Anatilimnocola aggregata: one gene and its partners. The protein of the gene in region 1 binds, or shares a complex with, the protein of each later gene. Links are inferred from orthologs where the notes say so. Each region holds a gene or a part of one and is shown in the gene's direction. Other genes may lie near its edges.

Evidence for each region.
Region 2: the proteins of accD (region 1) and accB are in contact, whole or in part, in a solved structure (PDB 8UXZ), measured with the Escherichia coli proteins. The link is inferred for Anatilimnocola aggregata from one-to-one orthologs.
Region 3: the proteins of accD (region 1) and ETAA8_RS12325 are in contact, whole or in part, in a solved structure (PDB 8UXZ), measured with the Escherichia coli proteins. The link is inferred for Anatilimnocola aggregata from one-to-one orthologs.

What each region holds. Positions count from the first base shown.
Region 1 is NZ_CP036274.1:1,723,395-1,727,994, forward strand. The notes cover bases 1,213-4,128. They hold accD (acetyl-CoA carboxylase, carboxyltransferase subunit beta), read left to right. Parts: upstream 1,213-2,214; coding sequence 2,215-3,042; downstream 3,043-4,128. Other genes in these bases: rpe (ribulose-phosphate 3-epimerase), read left to right, coding at 1,213-1,330; ETAA8_RS06720 (histidine phosphatase family protein), read left to right, coding at 1,352-1,981; msrA (peptide-methionine (S)-S-oxide reductase MsrA), read right to left, coding at 3,095-3,631; ETAA8_RS06735 (WD40 repeat domain-containing protein), read right to left, coding at 3,753-4,128. Also shown: more of rpe, read left to right, coding at 359-1,212; more of ETAA8_RS06735, read right to left, coding at 4,129-4,600.
Region 2 is NZ_CP036274.1:7,454,793-7,459,180, reverse strand. The notes cover bases 1,115-3,818. They hold accB (acetyl-CoA carboxylase biotin carboxyl carrier protein), read left to right. Parts: upstream 1,115-2,065; coding sequence 2,066-2,572; downstream 2,573-3,818. Other genes in these bases: accC (acetyl-CoA carboxylase biotin carboxylase subunit), read left to right, coding at 2,600-3,818; ETAA8_RS28295 (hypothetical protein), read left to right, coding at 1,139-1,780. Also shown: ETAA8_RS28305 (ROK family protein), read left to right, coding at 1-159; ETAA8_RS28300 (hypothetical protein), read left to right, coding at 245-667; more of accC, read left to right, coding at 3,819-3,958; ETAA8_RS28280 (carboxypeptidase-like regulatory domain-containing protein), read right to left, coding at 3,994-4,388. UniProt on the Escherichia coli protein: This protein is a component of the acetyl coenzyme A carboxylase complex; first, biotin carboxylase catalyzes the carboxylation of the carrier protein and then the transcarboxylase transfers the carboxyl group to form malonyl-CoA.
Region 3 is NZ_CP036274.1:3,246,717-3,251,213, reverse strand. Bases 825-3,637 are described here. They hold ETAA8_RS12325 (acetyl-CoA carboxylase carboxyltransferase subunit alpha), read left to right. Parts: upstream 825-1,614; coding sequence 1,615-2,661; downstream 2,662-3,637. Other genes in these bases: ETAA8_RS12320 (voltage-gated chloride channel family protein), read left to right, coding at 2,683-3,637; ETAA8_RS12330 (serine/threonine-protein kinase), read left to right, coding at 825-1,518. In the rest of the region: ETAA8_RS12335 (hypothetical protein), read right to left, coding at 1-367; more of ETAA8_RS12330, read left to right, coding at 616-824; more of ETAA8_RS12320, read left to right, coding at 3,638-4,131. UniProt on the Escherichia coli protein: Component of the acetyl coenzyme A carboxylase (ACC) complex. First, biotin carboxylase catalyzes the carboxylation of biotin on its carrier protein (BCCP) and then the CO(2) group is transferred by the carboxyltransferase to acetyl-CoA to form malonyl-CoA.

The sequences.
Region 1 (4,600 bases):
TGACCAGAAGGGAGGAGCAGCGGATGAGACGCGCGGACCAGCGATTGGTACACCCCCTGGATAGGTACTATTCAGGCAAGTTGACTGAACAGGGGATTTCGGCAATTTTTCGCGCTTGCTGGAACGCCATAAGTTATTTCAAGGAAAGAAATTATGTTCGTTCTGGATGTGTGTGCAGATTGCGCAACTTTCGCAATTATCAACTGTTCAAAGGGCAATTCAGCGGCTGTTCAACCATCTTTAGCGATCAGGAACTGGAGGCAACGAAGCAGTATTGCGGGTTCCCGCAATCAGAATGGCGTACTCCGCAGCCGCAAATGCTTAGTGGGATTGCGGATAGCGGTGACTGATAGGGGAGTTGGGCTCGCTGCACCCACCCAAAAGTGCCGTTTGTGAAGTTCAGATGTTACTGACGTGGAGAATACGGGCAGGTAAGATAGACCTCTTCGGATGGCAGTTCTGCGGCAACGTGGGGCCAGTCATCCACGCGTTATGGTCGCAGGAATGGAGTGCCGGCGACAAGGATAACGTGCTTTCCGAAACGGGTATGGCCGGTCTGCCGAAGCGAACTCGAGACTTTGTTAGCCAGTTGCTAGCACAACGTCTGTCGCGTGGTAGTCCGGAGGATATGTCTGCTAGTCAGTCCATCGATTCCTTACGCGGGGCGACGCCATTGGTGCTGCCGTCGCTGCTGCAGTGCGATTTCGCCAATCTCGAGCGCGAAGTCCGTACGTTGGAGGATGCTGGCATTCGTGCTTTGCACCTGGATGTCATGGATGGCAACTTCGTCCCGAATCTGTCTTATGGCATGCCGATCGTTGCTGCACTGCGTAAAGTGACGAAACTTCCGCTCGATGTTCACCTGATGATCGAGAAGCCTGAGCGGTATTTGAAGCAGTTCGCCGAAGCGGGCTCGGACCTGATTACCTTCCACGTCGAAGCCGTTGCTGATGCGCAGCCGCTGGTCAACGAAATTCACTCCCTGGGAGTGAAAGCGGGAATCGCACTGAATCCCGCGACTCCTCTTGGCACGCTGGATGCATACTTGGGGGCTGTCGACCTAATTCTTGTCATGAGCGTGCCAGCCGGTTTTGGCGGGCAGAAGTTTCACGACGTGGCACTCGACAAATTGCAGACGTTGAATACGCAAAAACAAACGGGCCAACTTCGGCCCGAAGTGATTTTAGAGGTGGATGGCGGCGTCAACACGTCGACCATTGGCCGATGTGCGCAGGCAGGAGCGCAGTGGTTCGTAGTTGGGTCAGCGATCTTCGGGCAGGCGAGCTATCGGCCGGCTGTCGAACAACTTACTCAACTGGCACGTCTTTAAGGAGGTCAAGTTCGATCCTGTATGGTTCGTATTCTGCTGATTCGTTCTGCTGCGACTGATTTCGACGAACAAGGTCGCATCAAGGGAACTCTCGATTTGCCGCTCAGCGATGTCGGCACCGCCCAAGCGGTTCGCCTGGTCGCTGAATTGCAGCAAGTCGATATCGACTACTTCTACAGTTCCACTTGCCGTTGTGCGGTCGAAACGGCCACGCAACTCGCCAACAGCCGCCGGCTGAAGGTGCGGCAACTGGCCGATTTTCAGAACGTCGATCACGGCCTGTGGCACGGCAAACTCGTCGACGAGTTGAAACACACCCAGCCCCGGGTCTATCGTCAACTGCAAGACCACCCGGAAACCGTCTGCCCACCGGAAGGTGAACCGGTCGGCATGGCCCAGGCCCGCGTGCGGGTTGGTGTCGACCGACTTTTACGCAAGCATCGGACGGGGACGATTGCCCTGGTATTGCCTGAACCACTCTTCAGCCTGGTCCGCAACGTCATCACTCCCGGTGAACTTGGCGACCTGTGGAAGGCCGAGTGCCAATGTGGCGGCTGGCAGTTGCTCGATCTGGGGAACGACGACGTTCGCCGCGTGGTGCTAGCACATACTTCGGCCGCTGTACTCCCTGTTGCAGGGGGCGCTGCCTAGTAAAGGCGGAATAACTGCGCCGGCCAATGGCCGGCAACCGATACCCTAATGGATAGGCCTGCCGCAATCGCGAGACAATTGACCCCCTGCCGACAGCCCGCATTTTTGTAGAATCAAAAGCCGGAATTTGCTTGCATGACCCCGGCAACCTAGCGCATAGTCGCCCTGGATTGGAGCATGTCATGGGAGCCCTCCCTACAGCCTCGATATCATCCTCCTCCCCCATGTCTATCGTGACTACGCCATCCAACATCAAACGGCCTAAACGTGGCGTCCCCGAAGGGCTCTGGCTGCGCTGTCCAGGCTGCAGTGCCTCGATCTTCAAAAAGGAAGCCGAGAAACAGCACAACGTCTGCCCGCAGTGCGAGTATCACTTTTACGTCTCTGCCCCCGAGCGAATCGCCCAGCTGCTGGACGAAGGTACGTTTGAGGAGTGGGACGCAAACCTGCTGCCAACCGACCCGCTGCAGTTTGCCGATTCGAAACCGTACAAAGAGCGTCTAATTGCCGAACAGAAGCGAACCGGCATGACCGACGCTGCCGTGACGGGCTGTGGCATGATTCGCGCTCGCCGCGTCGCGGTGGGTGTGACCGACTCGGCCTTCATCATGGGGAGCATGGGTTCGGTGGTAGGCGAACGACTGGCCCGGTTAGTCGAACGTGCCACTGCCGAGAATTTGCCCCTCATCATAGTCAGCGGTTCGGGCGGTGGCGCCCGCATGCACGAAGGGATCTTGTCGCTGATGCAAATGGCCAAGGTCTCGGCAGCTCTGGCTCGCTACGACTCGGCTGGCGGCTTGTTCATCTCGGTGCTGACGAATCCCACGATGGGTGGCGTCGCGGCCAGCTTTGCTTCGCTGGGTGATCTGGTCTTTGCGGAACCGAAGGCGCTGATTGGCTTCGCCGGCCCACGCACGATTAAAGCCACGATTCGCCTGGAACTCCCCAAGGGATTTCAAACCAGCGAGTTTCTGCTGCAGCACGGCTTCATCGACCGCATCGTCAGCCGCTCGCGATTGAAGAGCGAAATCGCCCGCGCGATCGACTACTGCGGTAAGTAGGCCAACACAGGCCGTTGCGGCGGAGCGTGACGAGTTCTATGCAGAGGTCTTTTTAGTCGCGCTGGATCAGTCCCGCGTACTTCGCGCGGACCTTGCATACCTTTGGGATGGCTGCCCCTTGAATGTAGGGCTGATCGAGATGCTGCTGGGCATAGTCCTGGTGGTAATCTTCTGCCGGGAAGAACTCGACGAGCGGTTCGAGACTCGTGACGATTGGCTGCGCGAAGGCCCGCTTCTCGGTTAGCTCCTTAATTTTCGCGGCCGCGGCCTCTTTCTGGGCATCGTCGGCATAGAAGATGGCCGAGCGATATTGCGTCCCCTGGTCTGCTCCCTGGCGATTCAGCGTTGTGGGATCGTGAGCATCGAAGAACACACTCAAGAGTGTGTCGAGCGAAATCTGCTCTGGGTCGTAGGTCACGCGAATCACTTCGGCATGGCCCGTATTCCCGTCACACACGCGGCGGTAATTGGCGCTTTCCTTCGTCCCGCCGGCATAACCGCTCGTGACATCGCTGACACCCTTTAACTGCTCGAAGGCCGCCTCGGTACACCAGAAACAACCCCCGGCAAGCACGATGGTAGTGGTCATGGTTTTCGATCTCCCCAGCAGCAGAATGTCTTCCTTGCGATAGATAGTGCATTCTTAGCAACTGTCCCCGTCAGGGCAATCGCCTTGCTAAGGTGGAGTATCGCTTGCCTCGGGACAGCTGTTAATCCCCGAACCGCATCAGTTCGCGGCCACCTTCAATTTGTCGGATGATGCCACCATAGCTGCCGACCATGAACGCGCTGCTATCGGGATTGAAGCTGAAGCGAGCGGGGTCTTTCTCGGGGCGAAAGGTGTCGTCAGCACCCCGAGTGAGATAGGTGCGGAAGGTTCCCTTCTCGAACGTAAAGCGGCCCGCTTCTTCGCCACTGGGCAACTTCCAGATGACGACGTCGCCATTGTCCTGGCAACCCGCGGCGAGGTACTTGCCGTCGGGCGAGAAGAACGGATGAGCAATCCCCTTCACGCCTGTTTGCAAACGCGTTTGGGGTGTGAGATTGACCAGATCCCAGATCAGCACATTGCCGCCATCGTGGCCGGTGGCGAGGTGGACAGTATCCGGGGCAATCGCCACTCGAAAAAAGGGCTGAGTCAATGGCTGCGAGGTTTGGACTAACTTGCCGGTCGCGATTTCACATTTGCGAATCAGGTATTGGTCTGGCCCCTCTTTCTGCGTTTCGCGGCAGACGCCAATGAGGGACGTGCCATCGAGCGGGAACGCCACGCTGACGCAGCCGCCGAGGGGTTTGATCTGGTGCTCTTTGCTCCAGTCGTTCCGGTCGTAGATCACACACTTGCTGCGACTGACGACGGCCAGTTTTTCGCCGTCGGCCGAAAACTCGAAGGCATGGCAGCGGTCGAGCACTTTCACCACTCGGCCGCTGGTGGCGTCCCACAAGCGAACCTCGTGCATCGGCACTCCATCGGGAGTGGCGAACAAGCGGGCAGCAGCGAGCAAGGTGCCATCGGGCGAAAAGGCGAGTTGGGTCAGGTCGCCAAACATTTCCATGC
Region 2 (4,388 bases), 5.7 Mb from region 1 along the record:
CTGGCCGGCGATCAACTTTTCTTTGAACCGCTGGCTGAGCAGATCGAGCGCTATGTCTTTCCAGCGCTGCGCGGTTCCTATCGTTTGCTCCCTGCCGAGTTGGGCGAGTTGACCGTCGTGCACGGCGCTTTGGCATTGGCCGCGAATAGCGAAAAATAGTTCGCCCGAATTTCGTTGTCGCAGCGCGGCGAACTCGCCAGAATGAGTTGCTGCGGATGGCGTCTTTCTCTCTCTGGGGTGCCTTATGAATCAGCGAGTGGTTGGGCTCGTCGTGGCAGCGACAATTCTGGGCTTATCGCAAGCGCAGGCCATTCCCCCGCAACTGAGAGGAATGAGCGGGCCGACGATCGCTGTGCAATTTCACGAGTCGTCCGTGGAAATTTCCTCGCTGCTCGATGTGTCGAACGTCGCGTTGCAGTACTCCGACGGCTCGGTGCAGCGGTACGAAAACCTGCAAGGGAGACAACTGACAATCGGTGGGTCGGGCTCTCATTTCGGTAAGGGAATCGTGAGGGTGTGGGTCAAGGCTGGCCCCAATCTCAGCGGTCATGGTCCGGGCTTGGGTCAACTGTTCGAGCGCCCCGCGACGGTTGCCATGGATGCAACTCCCAACCCACAACGAACCAAGCGGTCGTATACGGCAACCATGCGCAACCGCCAGAAATAGTAATTCGCTTGCTGCCAGTTGCTAACACAGCACGACAAATATCATCGGCAGTTGCTTGGCAAGTAGTCACTAAGTATAAATAATAGGAGTGGCTGGATTGGCAACTTGGTGGAGGAGGCTGCGCGGTGGAAGCGATTCGCGCTGTACCCTGGAACTGTTTCGCGGCATTGCAGGGAATTCATCGAGTGCGGCGAGACGAGCCACAGGTAGGCGAAATTGAGTGTCAGTACCCCCGACATCATGCTGGCGTCAACGGCTAGAGCCACAAGGGTTCACCGGCAGGGGTTTTTCAACAGATAGGATGATTTCAGGGTTGCCAAATTTGGTGCAATTCGTTGTCGCGAAACGGGTTGCAAGTTTGTCCGCAAAAGGGGGGTGTTGATAAGCCTAGGGACGCTGCACCAGCATGGACTGCGAAGCCACCGAGAGAACTCCCTGGCAAGTGACGAGCGAGCGCGTGACAATGAGGCCATGTCCAACGTTGACCCAGATCCCAAGCAGCAGCCCGCCGACCCAGCGGCCGGCCTCACCGGCTATCGCTTTGCCACGGAGGCAGAGTTTCAACAGCAGGTTCGGTCTGAGCGGGCGATGCGAGGTCCGGTCTTCTGGTCGTGGCTAACCTTCCCCTGGACCCAATCAGTCTCGATCTGGCGGCACTATTCGGCCCAAGTCACGGCGGCTCCGTCGTTTCATGTGCCGACCCGATTTGGAATGTCGGCAATTTTAGGAATTACAACAGCGTTAGCTTTGCTGTTCGGTTTGCTTCGCGCGGTCAGTGCCCACGAGTTGCTGTACCTGTTTTTCGGGCTGCTAGCAATGATTATTTGCCTGGTCCAAATGCGCTGGGGAGGCATTGCTCGGCAGGTATCGGTGGTCGCCGGAGCAGTGCTGTTGCCGCTGTTTGTCGTTGGGATGGCTATGTTTGTGGATCGCCGGGCTCCCATGCTGGCTTTGTTCTGCTCGCTGTTGATCAGTGTGCCGCTGGGTGGCTTCCTCGGGTACCTGACCGGAGCCTGCGCCGGCGGGGTCTTTCTGCTGATGGACCTGTTCGAGAAATACTGGACTCGGCGGGCTACGGAGTCGCGGCTTGACGGGCCCGTCAAGCAAAGCTAGAATCCGCCCAAACTCTAGGACAGATAACGGTTTGTGCCGCGAGAGTCTCCTCCGAAAACGGGTGCTCAGCAGTTCTTCCGCAAATCTGCAACTTGAGCTTTTGCCCACTACCTGCTGCTGGCTGATTGCGTCCGTTCGCAGCCCGCATGATTGCTTATCGTTTGCTCATCTAGTGATTCATAGGAAATAGGTATGGCCGACGCCCGCAAGCCTTCCCAGCGAGCCGGGACGTCCGCGCGGCCCGCTACCAAGGCGGTCGCGGTCAAGAAGCCTCGGAAAAATATCATGGCAGATTCGGAAGCGGTTACTGGCAATGTGTTCGATGTGGACCGGATTCGCCGTTTGGTCGAGCTCATGAAAGAGCACGACCTGAACGAGATCGACCTCCGCGAGTCGCGGCATCGCATCCGCATTCAACGCGGAGCCGCTGTTCAATACGCGCCGCAGCAGTTCGCCGCTCCCATCATGGCAGCCGCCACACCAGCGCCGGCACCCGTCGCAGCTGCTGCGACCGCCGCACCCAAGGGACCCGTGGCCGATGGTCCGGGCATCACAGTCATCAAGAGCCCGATGGTCGGCACGTTTTATTCGCGGGCCAATCCTAAGGCGAATGCCTTTGTTAAAGTGGGCGACCGGGTCGACAGCAACACGACCGTTTGCATTATTGAAGCCATGAAGGTTTTCAACGAAATCCCGGCCGAAGTACGGGGCACGATTGTCGCCGTGCTGGTGGAAGATGGCGAAGCGGTCGAGTTTGACAAGCCGCTGTTCAAGGTCGATACCAGCAAGTAAGCCGCCGGTCGTCCGGCCATCGAGCATATGTACAAACGAATTTTGATTGCTAACCGCGGCGAAATTGCCTTGCGGATCATCCGGGCCTGCAAAGAGCTTGGCATTGAGACGGTGTGCGTCTATAGCACTGCCGATCGCGGTTCGCAGTATCTACAGCTGGCCGATGAAAGCTACTGCATCGGCCCCGCCAAGAGCGCGCAGTCGTATCTAAAGATTGATCAGATCATCAGCGCCGCCGAAGTCGGCAACGTCGAGGCCATTCACCCTGGCTACGGCTTTCTCGCCGAGAACGCCCACTTCAACGAAGTCTGCCGCAGCTGCAAGATCGACTTTATTGGCCCTACGCCGGAAGCGATGGATGCCCTCGGCGATAAGAACCGCGCTCGCGAAGCAGCCCGCAAGGCCAACGTCCCTGTCGTTCCCGGTTCAGCTGGCCTGATTGAAGACGACGAAGAAGCTGTCCGCACTGCCCGCGAAATTGGCTATCCCGTCCTCATCAAGGCGACTGCCGGTGGTGGTGGCAAAGGAATGCGCGTCGCCGCCAACGAACTGGCGCTCAAGCCCGCGTTGCAAGCTGCCAAGACCGAAGCCGCAGCTGCGTTTGGCAATGGTGGCGTCTATCTCGAACGATACATCGAAAAGCCGCGCCACGTCGAAGTGCAGATCATCGCCGATCATCACGGCAATGTTTGCCACCTCTTCGAACGCGAATGCTCGACCCAGCGTCGCCATCAAAAGCTGATCGAAGAATCGCCCGCTCCTCGCTTGCCTGCCGAGCGGCGGAAAGAGATGTGCGAAGCGGCTGTGCGACTCATCAAGCAAGTCGGCTACACCAACGCCGGCACCGTCGAATTCATTGTCGACCAGCAAGACAACTTCTACTTCATCGAAGTCAACGCGCGCGTGCAAGTCGAACACCCTGTCACCGAAATGGTGACTGGCATCGACATTATCAAGACGCAGATTCTGGTAGCGTCCGGCGAGCCACTGCCATTCAAGCAGGAAGACATCAAGCAGACGGGCTGTGCTATCGAGTGCCGCATCAATGCCGAAAATCCCGACCGCAACTTCCAGCCCAATCCGGGGCTCATCAAGCAGATGTTCGTTCCCGGCGGTCTGGGCGTGCGGTTCGATTCTCATGCTCACGCCGGATATGTCGTGCCCCCTCATTACGACTCGATGATCGGCAAGCTGATCGTCTATAAGCCCACTCGGGCCGAAGCGATTGCCACGATGATTCGCGCGCTTGACGAACTGCGAGTCGAAGGCATAGCGACGACTGCAATGTTCCACAAGAAGGTGCTTAGTCACGCCACCTTTGCCGATGCACTGGTCGATACCGGCTTCGTCGAACGGACGTTCCTCGCCCCCGAAGTTCACAAATAGCTCGGCATTTTTGGCACGCTTAGCGGACCCGCCACTTAGGGCGACGACTTCAATTCAAAGTCGAATTTGTTGTGCCCGGGCTTCACTTCAGCTGTGAACCCGCTGGTCGCAGGATCGCTATATTTGGCCGGGGTAATCAATTTGGGCATTGGCGCGCCACCGGGTTCCGTGGGAAGAATGACGTCGTTGGCGACGACGACCACCCGGTACGTCCCTGGAGTCAGGCCACGTTCTGTGCCTGTCTGAATCCGGTATCGCCCTGATACATCGATTGCTCCGTTGGCGAGTGCTCCGCCTGGCGCGTAGAACGAGATGTCGCCCCTCGATAACGGCTGGCCGTCAAGCGTAACCTGTCCTTCGACCGTGGAAATAGGGCCCTGACAGCCCACCAGCGCCAATAGTCCGCAGGCCAGTAACAAGGTGGGGAGTT
Region 3 (4,497 bases), 1.5 Mb from region 1 along the record:
CGGAACTGAGTTGCCATTGAACCGTTTGCTCGACCGCTGAAACTGACAGTTTCGCGGTGGCATCCTGAGCTTGGAACGCGGGATCAATTTCGACCCAGCCCACTCCAAACCGGCTGATCGCCCTGAGCGCTTGTTGTTGCGGATCGAGATGAGGGCCAAGCCCGACGGGGCTGCGGTATTCCACGCCGTCCACAACAATCGTCAGATCGCGCGGCGGCAGCATGTGTCCAAAAAAATCGACGACATATACGCCACCCGGTATCTTCGCGAGTGTTCCCAGTCCACTGAAGGCCAGCGCGCGAGCCGTCTTAAAAGGCAGCGCGAAGAGCGGCCTCTGGAACAGCGTGCGGTAAGTCCAATCAGGCATGGGATGGCAGTGAGTGAAAGGGACTAAACTTCGAACTATCGACTTCGAACGTGAAACCTGACACTTGGAACCGAAAACTTGATCCGATCTTAACCTTCAGCAGCCATCTGACGAGGCAGGTCAGGGGGGTACACGCCGCAGGCTGCCCTTTAACCATTCGGAGGGCTGGTTTAGACTACCGATTGTAGGGCGCACTTGGCGGAACCCTGCAAATAAATGGTCAACAACTTTTTGCGAGCATACAGGCAGTGACAAGAGCCCGCGATTTTCTTGGACCTTATCGCCTGGTGCGACTGATTCGCGTCGGTCAGACCTGCCAGGTTTGGGAAGCAGCCAAATCGGACGATACGACTCGCTATGCACTGAAAGTGCCCGTCCCCGAGAAGCGAAAAGACAAGGCGATCATCAACGAACTCAAACGCGAATATGAAGTGGCCGGGGAATTGAATCACCCCAACCTCATTCGCATTCACGAGTTCAACACCGAAGGCGAAACGCCTTACCTGGTGATGGAATATTTCGAGCACCCGAACCTTAAACTCTGGTTGCGACTGGGGCCTCAGGCCATCAGCTATTTCGCGCCGAAGTTTGTCGAGCAAGGTTCGCAAGCACTGTTTTATCTGCACACCAAAGGCTGGGTTCATCGCGACGTGAAGCCAGATAATTTTCTCATCAGCGACGACGCCCACGTCAAGCTGATCGACTTCGCCATTTCCGAGAAGATGAGGACGGGTCTCTCGGCAATGTTTGGCAACATGTTCGGCGGCACGCGCACTCAAGGCACGCGCAGCTACATTTCGCCCGAGCAGATTCGGAACCAAAATCTCGACGCGCGGGCCGACATCTATAGCTTTGGCTGCGTCTTGTACGAACTCATCACCGGCAAGGTGCCGTACACGGGCGACAATGCCGACGATCTGCTGAACAAGCACTTGAATGCTGCTGTGCCAGCAGTGCTAGTAATGAACGACAATGTCACGCAAGAGTTCAGCGATCTGATTCGCCGCATGATGGCCAAGCGCAAAGAGGACCGCCCACCCTCGATGTGGGAGTTTTTGAAGGAGTATCAGAAAATGCGCGCCTTCAAAGTGGTCCCTAAGCCCCCGACGGTTCGACCAACATTAAAGGACGACCGCAAAGGCTTCGTGTAATCGTCCGTGTTATTACCGAACACTTTCCTAGCATCGCTGTCTTAGCAAGCCTGCTCCTCGCTGCCAGCATATTCCGTTCGATGATGGTGAATTGAAATGAGTGAAACGACAAGCATCGCGAGCAACGGTTCCCCGAGTGGTGCCAATGGGTCGTCGAGCGGTGCCGCGCAAACGGCCCCTGGCCTCGACTTCGAACTTCCCATTCTCGCACTCGAAGCGCAACTTCGCACCCTGGAGCAAACTCCCGCGCGCACGCCCGAGCAGGAAGAAGAACTCCGCCGCATCCGCCGCGAAGTGAACGAGACCACGCGACAGGTCTATAGCAACCTCACGCCATGGCAAATCGTACAAGTCGCCCGCCATAAAGATCGTCCTTACACGGCCGACTATGTCTCGCTGGTGTTCGAAGACTTTGTCGAACTGCACGGCGATCGCAAGTTTGGCGACGACCGCGCCATGCTCACCGGATTTGCCCGGCTCGATCAGCACAAAGTGCTCGTCGTCGGCCATCAGAAAGGTCGCACCTACAAAGAACGAACCGCTTGCTACTTTGGCTGCGCTCATCCCGAGGGTTATCGCAAGGCGATGCTCAAGATGAAGATGGCCGAGAAGTATGGCATTCCGATCGTCTGCCTGATCGACACCCCGGGAGCTTATCCGGGCATCGGCGCCGAAGAGCGCGGGCAGTCGCAGGCGATTGCCGAGAACATGTACGAAATGTCGCGGATGAAGACGCCCATCATTTGCATCGTCATTGGCGAAGGTGGTTCCGGTGGCGCGCTAGGCATCGGCGTCGGCGATCGCGTGGCCATGTTGCAGTACTCCTATTACTCGGTCATCAGCCCCGAAGGTTGCGCAGGCATTCTTTGGAAGAGCCATCAGTTTGCCGAGAAGGCCGCGACCGCGCTCAAGTTCACTTCCAGCGACTTGCTGCGACTCGGCGTGATCGATCACGTGATTGAAGAGCCGCTGGGCGCCGCACATCGCGACCACTTTCAAACGGCCGCGCGGGTCAAACAGTACTTGCTCCGTTCGCTGCGTGAACTTTCGAGCAAGACTGGCGACCAATTGACCCAACAGCGTTACGAGAAGTTCCGCGCGATGGGCAAGTTCCTCGAAGAACCGTTGGCCGTTGCCGAATAATTCTCCGCGAGCCCTTCGAAAATGCCTTACCGTTGGGTTCTGCGCGAACATTTGCAACTTGCTGGCTTCCTGGTGAAATGGCTGGCGTTGGCAATCCCTCTGGGTGTTGTCATTGGCAGCGCCGTGGCACTCTTCTTATGGTCGCTCGATCGCGCGACGGAGCTGCGCTGGGAACATCCGTGGCTGCTGTATCTGCTGCCACTCGCAGGCGCGGCGATCGCGCTCTTGTATCAGTATTTGGGTAAGGAATCTGAGGCGGGCAACAACCTGATTCTCGATGAGATTCACGAGCCCGCGGCGGGCGTGCCGCTACGGATGGCTCCGCTGGTCTTTGTCGGCACGATACTGACTCACTTATTTGGTGGCTCCGCTGGGCGCGAAGGAACAGCTGTGCAAATGGGCGGCAGCCTGGCAAGTCAATACGCTCGTTGGTTGCGCAGCAACTCCGAAGACGCGCGACTGCTATTGATGGCGGGGATCGCGGCTGGCTTTGGCGCGGTCTTTGGCACGCCGCTGACCGGCGCGATCTTCGCGCTCGAGGTTTTGGCACTCGGGCAAATGAACTATCGCGCCATGCTGCCGTGCTTGATCGCGAGCATCGTTGGCGACTATACGACCTCGGCCTGGGGCATCGGTCACACGCACTACAGCATTCACGCGTTGACGCAGGTCGGACTGATTGAACACGCACCGCGACTCAATTGGTGGCTGGCCGGCAAAGTGACAATCGCTGCCGCTTGCTTTGGGCTGTGCAGCGTCCTCTTCGCCGAGTTCGCACACTCGCTGCATCATTGGTTCAAGAGGACGATTCGCTGGCCGGCACTCCGGCCACTGGTTGGCGGGCTCATCGTCATTGCCTTGGTCTGGACGGTTGGCAATCGAGATTATCTCGGCCTCGGTGTGAATGCCGATCCGGCAACTCCTCAAGCAGTCACGATTCAGTCCTGCTTCCGTCCCGGCGGCGCGGAATGGTTCAGCTGGGCTTGGAAGATCTTGTTCACGGTGGTCACGATCAGCAGCGGCTTCAAGGGTGGCGAAGTGACGCCGCTGTTCTTCATCGGCGCGGCCCTTGGTCACGTGCTCGGACTGCTGCTCGGAGTGCCGGTCGACTTCATGGCCGGGCTGGGCTTCGTCGCCGTCTTTGCCGGCGCGACCAACACTCCGCTCGCCTGCACGATCATGGGAATCGAACTCTTCGCACCAGGCAACGGCGAACTACTCCAGTCGGGCTTTGTCGTTTATCTGGCCATCGCTTGTTACGTTTCGTATTTCCTGAGCGGTCACACCGGCATTTATCTTTCGCAGCGAGTTGGCAGTCCGTTGACCAGTTCGTTCGAACATTTTTCCGCCGGCTCGATCCGGTCGATTCGGGACGGCCGAACTGGCGGCACAAATTTCCCGGCGGAAGAGAAAACCGAACTCGAAAACAAAACCAAATCTGGCCCTGAATCTGGCGCTAAAAACTCCTGATTCCCGGCCAGCAAAACGGGCCATCCGTGCGACCGTTTTTTCTTCGCTTCGCTCCCAAAATCGGCAGTGCTTCAAGCGCCAGATTCCGTCCCGAAATCACAGCTGAAGTTCACTAAAATCGTAGCTGCCAAATGGGCTCGCAGAGCAGGGCCGCCCAAGCCGTTTTCGCCCTAATTCGACCCAGCCCCAACGTCCGATAATGTTTGCAGACATAGGAAAGAAGTCGGAAATAACAAGTCAATTCCCGATAGCTTGTTGAGACGAGACGAAAGTCTTATTGAGACGAAAGTGGGTAGTCTCGGGAGCATCGCGGGAGAGGGCAGGGGAGGCGAATCGGAGCAGTCGGACGCGACCGGGAAAATTTCT